DNA from 3 places in the Mesorhizobium sp. BH1-1-5 genome. Region 1 is predicted to be linked to each of the others. Evidence: predicted binding sites of a transcription regulator. Region 1 holds the regulator's gene; each other region holds the start of a gene.
The links. Region 1 encodes PhoB, which activates phosphate uptake and scavenging genes when phosphate is short. Its sites were predicted from a motif close to TGTCATNNANCTGTCAT; they were not measured.

Region 1 (5,806 bases):
CGCCATACTGATCGCCGTGCCGATCGGCATCGGCATCGCCGTCTTCCTGACCGAGCTTTGCCCGCGCCCGCTCAGGCGCCCGATCGGCATTGCGGTCGAGTTGCTCGCAGGCATTCCCTCGATCATCTACGGCATCTGGGGCCTGTTCGTCTTCGCGCCGTTCCTGCAGACGACGGTGCAGCCCTTCGTCATCTGGCTCTTCAAAGGCATCCCCGGCCTCAACAGCCTGTTTGCCGGTCCGCCCTACGGCATCGGCCTGCTGACCTCGTCGCTGATCCTCGCCATCATGGTGCTGCCCTTCATCACCTCGATCACCAAGGACGTGTTCGACACGGTGCCGGCGGTGCTGAAGGAATCGGCCTACGGCATCGGCTGCACGACCTGGGAAGTGACCCGGCGCGTGACAATCCCCTATACCCGCGTCGGCATCATGGGCGGCGTCATGCTCGGCCTCGGCCGCGCGCTCGGCGAGACGATGGCCGTCACCTTCGTCATCGGCAACGCACACCGCATCAGCGCCTCGCTGTTTGCGCCGGGCACGACGATCTCGGCGACCATCGCCAACGAATTCACCGAAGCCGACGGCGATCTCTACACATCCTCGCTGGTGTCGCTCGGCCTGATCCTGTTCATCATCACCTTCATCATCCTCGCGCTCGCACGCTACATGCTGTTGCGCATCGATAGCCGCACGGGAGCCTGACCTATGTCGACTGCCCAATCGCTTCACCAAGGCCGCAAACGCAAGAATGCCGTGATGATGGCCTTGTGCGTCGTCGCGGCGGGCATCGGCCTCGCCTGGCTGGCGCTGATCCTCGGCGCCCTGCTCTACAAGGGGCTCGCCGGGGTGAACCTGGCCGTGTTCACTGAAATGACGCCGCCGCCCGGCGATGCCGGCGGCCTGCTCAACGCCATCTACGGCAGCATCGTGATGACCGTCATCGGCATAATCGTCGGCACGCCGATCGGCGTGCTGGCCGGCACCTACATGGCCGAATACGGACGCTTCTCGAAGCTCACCACGGTGGTGCGCTTCATCAACGACATCCTGTTGTCGGCCCCCTCGATCATCATCGGCCTGTTCGTCTATGAGCTGATGGTGCGGCCGATGGGGCATTTCTCGGCGATTGCCGGCGCCGTCGCGCTGTCGATCCTGGTGATTCCCGTCGTGGTGCGCACCACCGAGGACATGCTGAACCTCGTGCCCAACGCGCTGCGCGAAGCAGGCACCGCCATCGGCGCGCCGCGCTGGGTGGTGATCCGCTCGGTCGCCTATCGCGCGGCAATGTCGGGCATCGTCACCGGCATCCTTTTGGCGATCGCCCGCATCTCCGGCGAGACGGCGCCGCTTCTCTTCACCGCGCTCAACAACCAGTTCTGGTCGAGCAATCTCAATGCCCCGATGGCCAGCCTGCCGGTGACCATCTTCCAGTTCGCTCTCAGCCCTTATGAGGAATGGCAGCAACTGGCCTGGACGGGCGCACTCATAATCACCCTGACGGTTCTCGGGCTGAGCATCATCGCCCGAAGCCTAACCGGACGCAGAGAGGACAGATGAAACCGATGTTGTCCACCGACCTGAACGCACCCGACGCGACCGTCGAGAAGGCCAAGATCGAGGTCAAGAACCTCAACTTCTACTATGGCCAGTCGAAGGCGCTGAAGGACATCAACCTGTCCCTGCCGGAGCGCAGCGTGACGGCCTTCATCGGCCCGTCGGGCTGCGGGAAGTCGACGCTGCTGCGCGTGCTCAACCGCATCTACGAGCTCTATCCGAAGCAGAGCGCCGAGGGCCAGGTGCTGCTCGACGGCAAGAACATCCTCGACCGCTCGCAGGACCTCAACCTGCTCAGGACCAAGATCGGCATGGTTTTCCAGAAGCCGACGCCTTTCCCGATGTCGATCTACGAAAACATCGCCTTCGGCGTCAGGCTCTATGAGAAGATCAGCAAGGCCGAGATGGACAGCCGCGTCGAGCAGGCGCTGAAGCGCGCCGCGCTCTGGAGCGAGGTCAAGGACAAGCTCAACGCCAGCGGGCTCAGCCTTTCCGGCGGCCAGCAGCAGCGCCTGTGCATCGCCCGCACCGTGGCGGTGAAGCCCGAGGTCATCCTGCTCGACGAGCCGGCCTCGGCGCTCGATCCCCTGTCGACGGCCAAGATCGAGGAGCTGATCGACGAATTGCAGGCCGACTACACGATCGTCATCGTCACCCACAACATGCAGCAGGCGGCGCGCGTGTCGCGGCAGACGGCGTTCATGTATCTCGGCGAGCTGGTGGAGTTCGACCGGACCGAGAAGATCTTCACCTCGCCTCGCGAGAAGCGCACGCAGGACTACATCACCGGCCGCTTCGGCTGAGTACATACGAGGACATCATCATGGCCGAACATACCGTCGCCTCCTTCGACGAGGATTTGAGGCAGATCAGCCGGCTCATCAACGACATGGGCGATCTCGCCGGCTCCATGGTCGGCGGCGCGACCAGGGCCCTGCTCGAAACCGACAATGCGCTGGCGCAGCGCGTCGTCTCCGACGACGCCATCATGGACGCGCGCCAGCGCGAGCTCGACGACCGCGCCATCACGCTGATCGCCAAGCGGCAGCCGATGGCCGACGATCTTCGTCACGTGGTCGGCTCGATCCGCATGGCGGGCGACCTCGAGCGCATCGGCGACCTCGCCAAGAACATCGCCAAGCGCGTCGGTTCGGTCGGCGTCAGCGCCGCGCCGCGCGACCTCACGCATTCGATCGATTCCATGGCGCAGATGGTGCTGATCCAGGTCCAGGCCGTGATCCAGGAATATACGGCGGGCGATGCCACGGCGCTGGCCAAGCTTCGCAACGACGACGAGCGCATCGACGTCAAATACACGTCCGTCTTCCGCGAGCTGTTGACCTACATGATGGAAGACCCGCGCAACATCACCGCTTGCACGCATCTTTTGTTCTGCGCCAAGAATCTCGAGCGCATCGGCGACCATGTGACCAACATCGCCGAGAACGCCTACTATGTGCTGACCGGCACCCAATTGCCCGCCAACCGTCCGAAGCAGGACGAGACGGCAATGTCGGCGCCGGCGGCCTGACGGAAAAGGTTACCCCGATGATCGCGCCACGCATCATGGTGGTGGAGGACGAGGAGCCGCTGGGGGTGCTGCTCCGCTACAACCTCGAATCCGAAGGTTACCAGGTTGAAGTGGTGACCCGCGGCGACGAGGCCGAAATCCGCCTGCAAGAAAACGTTCCCGACCTGCTCGTGCTCGACTGGATGGTGCCGGCGGTTTCCGGCATCGAGCTCTGCCGGCGTCTCAGGATGCGGCCCGAGACCGAGCGGCTGCCGATCATCATGCTGACGGCGCGCGGCGAGGAAAGCGACCGCGTGCGCGGCCTTTCGACCGGCGCCGACGACTATCTGGTCAAGCCGTTCTCGACGCCGGAGTTCATGGCGCGCGTCAAGGCGCTGCTGCGCCGCGCCAAGCCGGAGGTGCTGTCCAGCGTGCTCAAGGTCGGCGACATCGTGCTCGACCGCGAATCGCACCGCGTCTACCGCAAGAAGAGCGAGATCAGGCTCGGCCCGACCGAGTTCCGCCTGCTCGAATTCATGATGCGCCATCCCGGCCGCGTGTTCTCGCGCAGCCAGCTGCTCGACAATGTCTGGGGCGAGACGATCTATATCGACGAGCGCACCGTGGACGTGCATGTCGGGCGCCTGCGCAAGGCCGTCAACAACGGCCGCATGCCGGACGTCATCCGCACCATCCGTGGCGCGGGTTACGCGATCAGGGAAGATTAGTCTCGGGGCGCGCCGAAGTCCTGACAGCTAGGCACTTCCAACATCTACGCTGGTCAGTAGCCGAGACGCTTGTGCTTCGTCATCCACGGGCGGAGCAAGGAGCGCAGCGACGCGGCGCAGACCCGAGGATCCATGCCGTGACGTCGACGCGCCGCGGCGGTGCAGAATTCTGCTCCGCTGCGCATGGATTCCAGGGTCTTCGCGACGGAGCTTCGCTCCTGCTTCGCCCTGGAATGACGAAGCTGCGGGGGCTTCGCACGGAAACCAACGATCAAGGTTGATCAGGCGACGTGCTTGCCCGCTCGCGCCTGGCCTCCCGGCGCGAAAATCTCCTGGTCGACGAAGGTCAGCGCGCGCATGGCGCAGCCTTCGCGGATCAGCGGCAGTTCGTTCGGCTCGGTGTCGAAGGAGATCGACTTGGAGTGCTGGCCGCCGGCGGTCTGGGCGATCGCCTCCCTCAGCGCCGGCTCGATCAGGTCGAAGGCGGCCGCGCTGACGCCGACCATGGCGACGGGCGCCGGGTCGATCAAGGCAAACAGGCTGCCGAGACCGAAGCCAAGCGCTTCGCCGGCCCGGCGATAAGCCTCCCGTTCGGGGCCGTCCTCCTGACGGGCCTTTGCGGCAAGGGCGCGCATGTCGGCGTCGCCGACGTCGGTTGGCGCGGCATCCTCGCTTATTCCCATGGCGCTGCGCCAGATCGCATAATTGCCGGCATAGGCCTCGACGCAGCCGCGCCGGCCGCAGCGGCAAAGCGCGCCGCCCGGACGATGGATCATGTGGCCGAACTCGCCGCCCGAGGAATGCGTGCCGGTGAACAGCGCGCCTTTCAGCACCAGCCCCATGCCGATGCCGTGCGAGAGCAGGATGGCGATGAAGTCGTCGCGATAGCGCTCGGGATCGCGCCATTGCAGCGCCACCGCCATCATGTTGCAGTCGTTCTCCGTTGTGGCCGGGATGCCGAATTCCTTTTCGAGGATATCGGCGAAGGGAATGTCGGTCAGCGGCGTGATCGGCGACCACAGCATGGCGCGTGAACGGGAATCGGTGATGCCTTGAATGCCCATGGCGATGCGGGCGACGCTGCCCAGGTCGAGGTCGGGATCCTGCAGCCGGCGCCGGACGATCGCAACGCATTCGCCGATCAGCTCGTCGCGGGGCATGACAAGCGTGTCCAGGCGCTGCTGTTCCTCGGCAATCACCTGGCCGGCGTAGTCGATGACGGCGACCGACAGGAAGTTCAGCGACAGCACCACGGTCAGCACCGCGGCGGCTTCGGGGTTCTGCGCCAGGCCGATCTGCGGCCGGCCGCGTTTCAACGCCGTCGGCTCGCTGGCCTTGCTTTCGGTGAGAATGCCCTCCTGGATCAGATCGGCGGAAATCGCCGAAATGGTCGAGTGGCTGAGCCCGGTGGAGGCGGCAATCTCCGTCCGCGAGGGCTGGCCGGCGCGGCGCACGGCCGAAATCACCATGGCGCGGTTGCGCCGGCGCAAATCGTCGTGGCGGATCCCGACCGACATTGTCCTCGCACGTCCTCCCGGTCATCGCGGCCTTGTGATGATGATGCCATGGCCTACCGGTGACACGCCAGCGATACTGGCAGAAGCCAAGGTCCATGTCATTATTTATTGCGGATGTCGAAAAAAATGCTCGGACCCATCAAAACCCATCAGAATCGCAGTTGACAGCGTCGTTTTGCTGGATCACTATTTTTTTGAGGCTCGAAAAAAAGCCTCTGTGCCGGCCTTCGGGCCAGTCTGGGTCGCGCCGCACGGGGCGCAGGGAGGATATCATGAAGAAATTCGCAGCCGCCATTCTGGCGGGCGTTGCCATGTCGCTGACGCTGGCCTCGGTCGCCGAGGCGAAGGACAAGGTGATCGGCGTTTCGTGGTCGAATTTCCAGGAAGAGCGCTGGAAGACCGACGAAGCGGCGATGAAGGCCGCCATCGAGGCCGCCGGCGACAAATATATCTCGGCCGACGCGCAGTCCAATCCGGGCAAGCAGCTGACCGACGT
Region 2 (5,806 bases), on a different contig from region 1:
TGCGGCTCAGCCTTCGGCGCAGGAAGTTCGAGATGTTGTCGAAGATGAAGACGACGAGCAGCGTCAACAGCACCATGTAGAAGACGTTGGCCCAGTTCGAATTGGTGCGCATCGCTTCCCATAGTTTCAGGCCGATGCCGCCGGCGCCGACGGCGCCGATGATGGTGGCGCCGCGGGTGTTGGATTCCCACTGGTAGAGCGTCTGGCTGATGAAGACCGGCACCACTTCCGGCAGCACGCCGTAGCGCTGCACCAAAATGCCGTTGGCGCCGGTCGAGAGCACGCCTTCGCGCGGCTTGTCGTCGATGTTCTCGAGCGCCTCGGAATAGGTTTTGCCCAATGTGCCGATCTCGGTGAAAAAGATCGCCGCACTTCCGGCCAGCGGGCCGGGGCCGAAGGCGCGGGTGAAGAACAGCGCCCAGATCAGCATGTCGACCGAGCGCATGAAATCGAAGAAGCGTTTCAGCACCTGGCTCAGCACGCCGCTCGGCGTGATGTTGCGGGCGGCGAAGAAGGCGAGCGGGAAGGCGACGATGCCGCCGAGCAGCGTGCCGAGGAACGCCATGACGATGGTCTGCAGGAGTTTCGTCCAAACATCGCCATGCTGCCACTGCGCATTGTTCCAGACGTTGTCGGCGGCCAGAGCGAGGTTCGACGTACCCGGCTGAAGCTCCGGGCCGGAGAGGATCAGCGAGATGACCTCACCGGCCGGTTTGCCGAAGAAGGGCGAGCGCGTGTCGAAGACGAAATTCGCCCAGCCGAGGAAGCGCTTGCGCACCTTGACGCGGTCGACGGTGACGCGCACCTCGCCGGCAAAGCCCATCTTGGCGACAATCTCGTCGTCATGGACGGTCACCCAGTCGGGCACCGGACCTGCGACCACCGGCTTGCCGCTTGTCAGCGATATCGGCATGGTCACGCCATTGGCCGTGATCGCCGCCCTGGTCTTGTCGAAGGTGACGGATTTCGCGTCGCCGTCGATCCGGACCGTGAAGGTGCCGTCGGGGTTCTTGATCACCCAGTCGGGATTTGGATTTTCGCCGAGCGCCGAGAAGCGCGGATATTTCGGCGTGATCTCAGGCTGGTCGAGCCGGAATTCCGGCTGCAGGTCATAGCTGATCCACTGCGACAGGAAGAGCGGCAGGCGCTCCCAATGCGACTCGCGCAGCACCTGCGGCAGGCTGAAGAACCACAAGGCATAGGCGAGATAGAGTACCGTGCCGGCGATCAGCAGCAGCGGCCAGAAGCGCTTATAGGCCGGCCTCAGAAACACTTGCGGGTGGCGGTCCTCGATGGCCTTGATTTCATCGACGGTCATCGCAGCCATATCAGGCGCTCATCAGGAAGGCTTGTTCACCAACCAGCTTGCGGCGCAGCCAGGCGGAGAACTGGTCGACGAGGAAGATGGTGATGAAGAGCAGGAGCACCAGCGCCAGCGTTTTGGCGCCGAAGCCGCGCGAGATGGAGAGCTTCAGCTCTTCGCCGATGCCGCCGCCGCCGACCGCGCCCATGATGGTCGAGATGCGCACGTTAATCTCGATCCTGAGCAGCGTATAGGACATGAAGTTGGGCAGAACCTGCGGCAGGTCGGCGAAGCGCACGCGCTCGAACCAGTTGGCGCCGACGGCGCGCAGGCCCTCCTCCGGGCGCATGTCGATGTTCTCGTTGATCTCGTAGAACAGCTTGCCCAGCGCGCCGATCGAATGCAGGCCGATGGCGATGATGGCGGCGACCGGGCCGATCGAGACGATGGCCGCGAACAGGCCGGCAATGACGATCTCGGGGAAGGCGCGCAGCAGTTCCATGAAGCGCTTGACGACGAGCCGCAGGATCGGGTTCGGCGTCAGGTTGCGCGCGGCGATGAAGGAGAAGGGAACGGCGAAGACGAAGCCGATGAAGGTCGAGACCAGCGCCACGTTCACCGTGGTCAGCATCAGTTCGAAATATTCGGGGATGTAGAAGCCGCCCCAGACATAGACGCGGCCGAGCGGGAAGTTGAATTCCTGCGTGCCCTTGTCGTTGGGCGAGGCGATGTCGAACAGCGCCCGCCAGACGTCGTTCCAGTCCTTCGGGACCAGCCAGCTCAGGAAGTCGAGGATATGCGGCAGCCGGTCGAAGAAGTGGCCGGCATTGGCCTCGTCGGCGAACCACATGGTCGCGAACATGGCGACAAGCAGCAGGCCGACGCCAAGCGCGGTGTAGAAGCGGCGCAGCGAGGTCTGGCGCCGCCAGGCGTCGGCCTGCTGGCGGGTGGCGTCGGAATGGAGTGTCGCTGATGTCATGATCGGGACATGCAAAAAGGGCGGCGCCGCCGCATCGGCCCGAAAATCGAAATTCGATTTTCGGAAAGTCCGATACGGCAACCCAAAGTGCCAAAGCGTACTTTGTGCGTCCAAGTGGACGCACGTCGCTTTGGTGGCGCCGCCCTTTTTCCTGATGCCTTCAGCCGCCGATAGCGGCTTTGCGGGCTTCGACGATGACGTTGTAGAATTCCGGCTTCACCGGAACATAGCCGGTGAAGTCGCCACCCTCGACGCCTTCGAAGCAGGCCTTGTCCTTGGCCGGCAGGGCGGTGAAGAAAGCGGTAAGCTTGGCGGTCATGTCGTCGCCCAGCGCGGTGCGCACGACCAGCGGGCCGTTCGGGATCAGGCCCGAGCGCCACACTTCGACGAAGTCGTTCGGGTCGACGGCGCCCTTGGAGACTTCCTTGTGGAAGGTGCCGGAGGTGTAGCCGTTCTTGAAGTCGCCGATGCCGGAGGAATCGTCCACCGCCACGTCGACCTTGCCGTCGCGCACGGCCAGCACGTTGTTCTCGTGGCCGCCGTTGAACTGGGTCGAGGCAAAGTAGGTCTCGTTGGAAGCGCCGGTGTCCTTCGGAATCTGGGTCAGCGGGATCAGGTAGCCGGAGGTCGAGTCCGGATCGGCATAGCCGAGCTTCTTGCCCTTGGCCGACTTGATGTCGGTGATGCCGGAGGACTTCAGCGCCAGGCCGATCGAATAATAACCGGTCGAGCCGTCGGTCTGCTGGGTGGTGAGGATCGGGGTGACGGCCTTCGGGTCCTTGATATAGACACTGGCGTAGCCGGACGCGCCGAGTTCGGCGAAGTCGAGCGTGCCGCCGAGCAGGCCCTGGATGACGCCGTCATAGTCGGCGGCCGGGAACAGCGACACCTTCTCGAAGCCGAATTCCGTCTTCAGGTGGTCGGCGAGGCACTGGTAGTTGCGCAGGCGGTCGGTCTCGTTCTCGCCACCGAGGATGCCGACGCGGAATTCCTTGACGTCAGCTGCGTGCGCGGCGCTTGCCGCCATGGCGAGCAGCGAAACCGCCCCAAAAACCATCTTCCTGAACATTTCGATCTCTCTCCTGTTGTTCCGGCTGCGCGCCGGCGGCGTTCTGATTTTTTCAAGTCTTGCCGTTGACGCTGGCGGGCGATCCGGGTTGCTCTGCTGAAGTCCACGATGCCCGGGCCGGCTGCGGCCGGGCGGTGGAGTCAGTAGCCAGGAAAGGCTGGTTCGAGCGGTCCGGCGGATGCGGTGATCTTCGGCTTGATGGTCACGCTGGTCGACGTGATGGCCTCGGAGATTTCGGCACCGCTGGCATCGGCGCCGTAGACCGTGCGCACGGCGTCGCGGTCGAGGTCTTCCGGGGCGCCGTCGAAGACGACCTTGCCGGCAGCCATGCCGATGATGCGGTTGCAATAGGCGCGCGCGGTGTCGAGCGTGTGCAGGTTGGTGACGACGGTGATGCCTTCGCGCAAATTGATGTCGCGCAGCGAGTCCATCACCACCTTGGCGTTGAGCGGGTCGAGCGAGGCGATCGGCTCGTCGGCCAGAAGCACTTTCGGCTGCTGCATCATGGCGCGGGCGATCGCGACGCGCTGCTGCTGGCCGCCGGACAGGGTGCCGGCCGGCTGCAGCGCGGTGCGGGCGATGTCGAGGCGCTCGAGCGCGGCGACCGCCTCGGCGCATTCGGTGCGCGTGAACATGCCGAGCAGGTTGGAAACCGTCGAACGATGGTTGAGGCGGCCGAGCAGGACGTTGGTCAAGACGTCGAGGCGCGGCACGAGGTTGAATTGCTGGAAGATCATGGCGCAGTCGCGCTGCCAGCGGCGCAGCGGCGAGCCCTGCAGTCTGGAGACCTCGGCGCCGTCAAAAAAAATCGACCCCTGGCTGGGATCGATGAGACGGTTGATCATGCGCAAAAGCGTCGACTTGCCGGCGCCGGAACGGCCGATGACACCGACCATCTGGCCGCGCGGGATCGAAATGTTGATGTCGCTGACAGCGGTGTTCTTGCCAAATCGTCGGGTTACGCCGCGGATCTCAAGCGTGGCCGATGATGCTGACATACCAAAACTCCAGTCCGTCGCGCTTTTGCAGGTCTGTTAACCTTCGCTAGCGCAGGCCGATGAAGCTGGGGTGTCGGATTGATGTCAGTTTTGTTACGAGTCACAGGCCATCCTTGTTCATGCATGTCGTTATCCCGAAACCGGGCCCATTTTCGGGAGACATGCATCAGAGATTCAACCAACCACCAGCAATTCCTCGAAATGCTTCATGTCGCTGAAACTGCAGAATGCCGGCGGCCTGAGCTCGATCACCGGGGCCTCGCGCTCGAGGAACGACAGACAGTCATCGAACAGGTCCTGCCATGCCGCGGCACGCTCGTCGGCAAGGCGGCGGATCTGGTAGGCGAAGGTGATGTGGAAGGCATAAGTCTCGTGGTCCGGATGGCTATAGCCGAACGGCACGGATAGCGCATCGCGCCAGGCTTTCAGGATCTGGCTGTCTTCCGCGGTGGCGCCGGCAACGGTCAGACCGGTCGGCACGACTTCGACAATTTTCACCTTGAAGCGGCCGTGGCCTTCGAAGCCTTGCAGGCGTTCGAGATAGAGGCGGGTCATGTCGTCGATGCCGGTGTCGAGCGGCACGTCCGATGGCCAGTAGGGGAGGCGGCGCCGGTATTCGATGATGCCCTGGAACAGCGTCATGTGCAGGCTGGAGATCGGCGTGAAGGCGAGGCGATCCGCATCGGGCATGGCCAGCATGCGCTCGCGCACCTCGATGACAGCGGCTTCGGAAGGTGAGCCTTTGACCAGATGGCTGACAACCGTGTTGCCGGGTTCGAGGAGGAAGTTGCCCGACGCGTCATAACGAGTGCCGAGATGTGTGGGCGGCGTCGGGTTCGTGCCTTCGAAAAATCCGGCGAGCGAAGGTCTGATTGTGTCGAGCATGGCGATCTCCCGGGGAAGAAGACCTCCTGTCCGAGTCCTGTGTCAGATGTGTGAAAGGAGGTCGCTCAACCGCCATGTTTCTCGAGAAATGCCTCGGCCTCCAGCTCCCGGAAATCGTCCAGCGCGGCGCGCAGCTTCGCGTGGTCCCAATCCCACCAGGCTAAAGCCTGGTAGCGCTCGGCGGTGCGGCGGTCGAAACGCTCGCGGATCGGCTTTGCCGGCACGCCGCCAACGATGGTGTAGGGCGCGACGTCCTTCGACACCACGGCGCCCGCGCCGACCGCCGCGCCGTCGCCGACGGTGACGCCGGGCAGGATGGTCGAGCCGTGGCCGAGCCAGGTATCGTGGCCGATGGTGACGCGGCTGGCGCGGCGCTGCGCGAAAAACGCGCTTTCATGCTCGGCATCGTCCCAATAGTCGGACGCGCGGTAGGTGAAGTGATGCAGCGTCGGCCGCCATGTCGGATGATTGGTGGCGTTGAGGCGGACGCTTGCCGCGATGTTGGAGAACTTGCCGATGGTCGCGCACCACACGGCGCAATCCTGCATCATGTAGGAGTAATCGCCGAGCTC
Region 3 (5,806 bases), on a different contig from region 1:
ATGATCTGGCCAAGCACCTGTTCATGCACAGTTGGATTGGTGATGGGCACCAGGGTCTCGACGCGGCGGTCGAGATTGCGCGGCATCATGTCGGCCGACGAGATGTAGACGATCGCCTCGTCCGACGGCAGGCCGTGGCCGTTGCCGAAGCAGAAGATGCGGCTGTGCTCGAGGAAACGGCCGACGATCGATTTCACCCTTATGTTCTCGGAGAGGCCCGGCACCTGCGGCCTGAGGCAGCAGATGCCGCGCACGACGAGGTCGATCTCGACGCCGGCGCGGCTGGCGTCATAAAGCGCGTCGATGATGGTCGGATCGACCAGCGCGTTCATCTTCATCCAGATGCGGGCCGGCCGGCCCTCGCGGGCATGGACGATCTCCTCCGAGATATGCTTCAGGATGCGATTGCGCAGCGTGAAGGGCGACACCGCAAGGCGCATTTCCTCGGCCGGCTCGGCATAGCCGGTGATGAAGTTGAAGACCTGCGCGACATCGCGCGCGATGGTCGGATCGGTGGTGAAGAAGGACAGGTCGGTGTAGATGCGCGCGGTGACCGGATGGTAATTGCCGGTGCCGAGATGCACGTAATTGCGCAGCTTGCCGTCCTCGCGGCGCACCACCAGCGACATCTTGGCGTGGGTCTTGAGCTCCAGGAAGCCGAACACGACCTGGACGCCGGCGCGTTCGAGGTCGCGCGCCCAGCGGATGTTGGCCTCCTCGTCGAACCGCGCCTTGAGCTCGACAAGCGCCGTCACCGACTTGCCGGCCTCGGCGGCATCGATCAGCGCGCGCACGATCGGGCTGTCGTTGGAGGTGCGGTAGAGCGTCTGCTTGATCGCCACCACTTCGGAATCGGCCGCGGCCTGGCGCAGGAACTGCACCACCACGTCGAAGGATTCGTAAGGGTGGTGGACGACGATGTCCTTCTCGCGGATGGCGGCCAGGCAATCGCCGCCATGCTCGCGGATGCGCTCGGGGAAGCGCGGATTGTAGGGCGTGAATTTCAGGTCGTCGCGCGGAATGGCGACGATCTCGGAGATCTGGTTGAGCGCCAGCGGGCCGGTGAGCACGCTGATGCGGCTCGACGAGACGCCGAGCTCGCCGGCGACGAAATCGCGCAATTCGGCAGGCATCAGCGTGTCGAATTCGATGCGGATCACCGAACCGCGGCGCCGCCGCTTCAGCGCCGTCTCGAACAGGCGCACCAGGTCTTCGGACTCTTCCTCGACCTCGATATCGCTGTCGCGGATGATGCGGAACGTGCCCGAGCCCTTGACCTCGTAGCCGGGGAAGAGCTTGCCGATATAGATGCCGACTGCTTCCTCCAGCGGGATGAAGCGGACATGGTGCTTGCGGTCGGGCAAGCGGATGAAACGCTTGAGCGCCACCGGCAGGCGCAAGAGCGCGCTCATCGCCTCGCCATTCTTGCGATGGCGCAGCTGCAGCGCGATCGAGAAGCCGAGATTGGGGATGAACGGGAACGGATGCGCCGGGTCGATCGACAGCGGCGTCAGCACCGGGAAGACCTGCTCCTGGAAATGGTCTTCAAGCCAGGCCTTCTCGTCCTTGGTGAGCGCATCGCGGGTGATGCTTTCGATGCCCTCCTTGTTGAGCAGGGTCATCAGCGTCGACAGGCTCTTCTGCTGGTCCTCCTGCAGGCGTTCGACCTCGCGCAGCAGCTGCTCGAGCTGCTGCTCGGGGGTGCGGCCGTCCGGGCTTTTCAGGGCGATGCCCTCGCGCACCTGGCCGGCGAGGCCGGCGACGCGGACCATGAAGAATTCATCGAGATTGGCGGCCGAGATCGACAGGAAGCGGACGCGTTCGAGCAGCGGATGATGCTCGTTCAGCGATTCCTCCAGCACGCGGCGGTTGAATTGCAGCCAGGAGAACTCGCGATTGACGAAACGGTCGGGATTGCCGCCGTCCGGGCTGGCCGCCTCGACGGTGATGAACTCGCTCAGTACAGGCTTCAGTTCGTTCATGGTTTCCCGCTCTGCCCGCAACTTTCTGGGAGCGCCGCATATTGCCGTTCAGCGACGCTCTAACATTTGTTTGTGACGCATGATCGTCACGGAATCGCTCCGCGCCCAGCCGCATGCGCTTAACCGGCTCAACTTATCCTCTGCCAGGCTTTTGCGACAGTTTGATTTCATCGATCTTGCAAACTGGCCTGTTATGCTCCAGATGCAGGCTAGTCACACCACTGGCCAAACCCAATTGGAGACGACGATGGCAGGCGGCAGCATCCCCCATTTCCAGAACGACGCGGGCCATCCGGTCATCGAGATCGGCGTCAAGGAATTCATGTGCACCGGCGCCAACCCGCCTTTCGACCACCCGCATGTGTTCCTCGATATGGGCGACGACAATGAAAAGGTCTGTCCCTACTGCTCGACGCTCTACCGCTATTCGCCGTCGCTGAAGGCGACGGAAACGCAGCCGGCCGGCTGCCTCTATGTCGATCAGGCCGCCTGACCCTTTTTTCCCAACCATGGCTGAAACACGGTCCCGGCAAATCGTTATCGCCGGGGCTGGCATCGCCGGACTGACGGCGGCGATCGCTTTCTCGACGCGTGGCTTCCCGGTAACGCTGTTGGAGCAGGCCAAGCAGCTCGAAGCGGCCGGCGCCGGGCTCCAGCTTTCCCCCAATGCGACCCGTATCCTGCGCCGGCTCGGCGTGCTCGATCGCCTGCTGGCCGACGCGATCCGGCCGGAAGCGGTGGTGCTGAAGGACGCAAGAAGCCTGCGTGAGCTGGCGCGCGTGCCGCTTGGGGAGGCTGGTGAAAGCCGTTGGGGCGCGCCCTATCTGGTGGCGCACCGCGCCGACCTGCAGGCGGCCCTGATGGCCGCGGCGGCAAACCGGCCAGATGTGGAGCTCGTTACCGGGGCGCGGGTGACCGGCATCGCCGCCGACCCGCAAAGCGTAACCGCGACTGTCGAGATCGAGGGCGAAACGACGCATGTCACGGGCGGCCTGGTGGTCGGAGCGGACGGCGTGTGGTCCTCGGTCCGCGCCGAGCTTGCCCGGACGGCCGGCTTTGCGGCAAGCCGCTTTTCGGGCGAACTCGCCTGGCGCGCGACGATCCCGGCGGAAAGCGCCGCCGGCCAGGTCTTTATGCAAATCGGCGCTGCCGACTGCGTCACCACCTTCCTGCATCCCGGCTTCCATATGGTCGCCTATCCGGTGAGCAAGGGCAGCGCCTTCAACCTTGCCGCCTTCACCAAGGGCGAGCGCATCGCCGAAGACTGGTCCGGCCATGCCGACCCCGCCATCCTCTCAGGGGCCGTGCGCGGCACGGCGGCAACATTGTCGAGGCTGGTGGCGCTCGCCGGCCCCTGGACGGCTTTCCCCATCCACACGGTCGAGCAGCGCCGCTGGACGATGCCGGAAGGCATCGCGCTGATCGGCGACGCCGCGCATGCCATGACACCCTTCGCCGCGCAGGGCGCGGCCATGGGGATCGAGGACGCCGCGATGCTTGCCGATCTGGTCGCCGATTTTCCTGGCGATCCCAGGCAGAGCCTGACCATCTGGGAGAATCTCAGGCGGCCGCGCGTCGAACGAGTGCTGAAACGCGGTGCGCTGAACCGTTTGGCCTGGCACGCCTGGGGACCGGTGGCGATCGCCCGCAACCTGGTGCTCGCAGCTCGGCCGGCGGAGAAGCTCGCGGCGGATCTGGACTGGCTCTACGGGTGGGAGGAGCAGAAGGTCGTGCGGCGGTAGCGCGTCTGGTGGCCGGATAGGCCGGCGGGACAGCACCCCCCTCTTTCCTGCAGGCCAGAGAGGGGTGTGACGGAACTCGGCGCTCGCCTAGACGAGCGCTAATCATACAACCCCATCGACCACCACAGCGAAACCGGCAGCGGGTTCCACCATCCCGTGCGAAGGCCGGCAACGCGCAGCCCAGCTGCCGTCCAGGTGTTGCAGCCGACCAGCGCGTTGAAATGGCCGTTGGCTTCGTAGAAACGGTCATAGGTTGAATAGCCCGCATCCTCGATGACCACAGGCCCGGCGGGCCCCTGCTGGAAGCTCTCCGCGATATAGTCGAGCAGCGCTGCAAAATGCGCCTCGTCGATGTCGAAATCGGCGACATCGGGATGTGGCTCCTTGATCGCTCCCGCGATATCGACATGCATCACAGAGGCATCGAGCGTCAGCGCTTTCACCACCGGCGCGGCCTTCAGTTGCGACCAGGTCGGCGTCTCCAGATAGAAGGCGCGGCCACCCCAGCCGAAAACGATATAGCGCGCCTCCGGCGCTTCGATCGGCAGATCGGCATCCGCGAGGAAGGCAAATCGCCGGCGCACGCCGTCGTCGAGGGGCACGGCGATGTCGGTGTGGATCGGGTTCCTCAGCACCAATATGTGCCGCGTCCCCTCGCCTTCGGCCATGGTCGCAGGCCAGAGAGGGCGCGGCACCAGCGTGCCGAGCGCGACGGCGAGCAGCACCGCTCCTACGAGCATTGCCAGATATCGCAGGAATTTTCGCATCAGGCGCGATAAGTCGGCCGCATTTGCCGCAGCTTTCGAGATTGGCTGAAGCCGTTCGTGACTTCGTCATCCTCGGCTTCAGCCGAGGATCCACGCCCCCACCCCTGCCGCAAGCGCAACGGTGTGGAATTCTGAACCGCGGCAACGCCTCGATGTCACGGCATGGATTCCAGGGTCTGCGCCGCGGCGCTTCGCTCCTTGCTCCGCCCTAGAACGACGAAGCGGAGGCGCGCCGCCTCAGTGCAGGATCTGGCTGAGGAACAGCTTCGTGCGCTCATGGCGCGGATGGTCGAAGAACTCGGCCGGCGTGTTCTGCTCGACGATCTGGCCCTGATCCATGAAGATCACGCGGTTGGCGACCTTGCGGGCAAAGCCCATCTCGTGGGTGACGCACAGCATGGTCATGCCCTCTTCCGCCAGCCCCACCATCGTCTCCAGCACCTCCTTGATCATCTCCGGATCGAGCGCCGAGGTCGGCTCGTCGAACAGCATAATGCGCGGGTTCATGCAGAGCGAGCGGGCGATCGCCACGCGCTGCTGCTGGCCGCCGGAGAGCTGTCCAGGATATTTGTTGGCCTGTTCCGGGATCTTGACGCGCTTGAGGAAATGCATGGCGATTTCCTCGGCCTGCTTCTTCGGCATCTTGCGCACCCAGATCGGCGCCAGCGTGCAGTTCTCCAGGATGGTGAGATGCGGGAACAGGTTGAAGTGCTGGAACACCATGCCGACCTCGCGGCGCACCTCGTCGATCTTCTTCAGATCGTTGGTGAGCTCCTTTCCATCGACGATGATCTTGCCCTTCTGGTGTTCCTCCAGCCGGTTGATGCAGCGGATCATGGTCGACTTGCCGGAGCCGGACGGACCGCAAATGACGATGCGCTCGCCGCGCATCACCTTGAGGTTGATGTCCTTCAGCACGTGAAACTCGCCATACCATTTGTGCATGCCGACGATGTCGATGGCGACATCGGTGGTCGAGACATGCATCTTTCCGGCATTGACCTTGAGGTCTTCCGCGCTGACGGCGTTTTCTGATGACATGACCAATTTCCCCTTTTTTATCTTTTGACTAGATGCGCACCGTCACGCGACATGCATCAGCGTTTGTAACCGGTGTCGAGCCGGCGTTCAGTATACATCGAATAGCGCGACATGCCGAAGCAGAACAGCCAGAACACGAAAGCGGCAAAGATCAGGCCCGACTTGGGGGTCTGCGGCGTCGCCCAGTTCGGATCAGCGAAATTCTGCTTCACCACGCCGAGCAGGTCGAACATCGAGATGATCAGCACCAGACTGGTGTCCTTGAACATGCCGA

Region 2: phnC (phosphonate ABC transporter ATP-binding protein) is a predicted target of PhoB. The motif match lies at 4,431-4,447, and genes of this name have one in related genera.
Region 3: LB572_RS04785 (RNA degradosome polyphosphate kinase) is a predicted target of PhoB. The motif match lies at 2,136-2,152, and genes of this name have one in related genera.

Annotation. Positions count from the first base shown of each region.
Region 1 is NZ_JAIUIM010000034.1:53,381-59,186, reverse strand. It holds gene pstC (phosphate ABC transporter permease subunit PstC) at 1-703, shown strand, start outside; gene pstA (phosphate ABC transporter permease PstA) at 707-1,558, shown strand; gene pstB (phosphate ABC transporter ATP-binding protein PstB) at 1,555-2,358, shown strand; gene phoU (phosphate signaling complex protein PhoU) at 2,379-3,086, shown strand; gene phoB (phosphate regulon transcriptional regulator PhoB) at 3,104-3,793, shown strand; gene LB572_RS30785 (ROK family protein) at 4,075-5,310, opposite strand; gene xylF (D-xylose ABC transporter substrate-binding protein) at 5,583-5,806, shown strand, end outside.
Region 2 is NZ_JAIUIM010000009.1:116,316-122,121, forward strand. It holds gene phnE (phosphonate ABC transporter, permease protein PhnE) at 1-1,327, opposite strand, end outside; gene phnE (phosphonate ABC transporter, permease protein PhnE) at 1,329-2,282, opposite strand; gene phnD (phosphonate ABC transporter substrate-binding protein) at 2,443-3,351, opposite strand; gene phnC (phosphonate ABC transporter ATP-binding protein) at 3,492-4,349, opposite strand; gene LB572_RS14270 (DUF1868 domain-containing protein) at 4,524-5,234, opposite strand; gene LB572_RS14275 (DapH/DapD/GlmU-related protein) at 5,300-5,806, opposite strand, start outside.
Region 3 is NZ_JAIUIM010000003.1:86,343-92,148, forward strand. It holds gene LB572_RS04785 (RNA degradosome polyphosphate kinase) at 1-1,982, opposite strand, end outside; gene LB572_RS04790 (zinc-finger domain-containing protein) at 2,230-2,475, shown strand; gene LB572_RS04795 (FAD-dependent monooxygenase) at 2,492-3,724, shown strand; gene LB572_RS04800 (TIGR02117 family protein) at 3,823-4,491, opposite strand; gene LB572_RS04805 (amino acid ABC transporter ATP-binding protein) at 4,729-5,532, opposite strand; gene LB572_RS04810 (amino acid ABC transporter permease) at 5,589-5,806, opposite strand, start outside.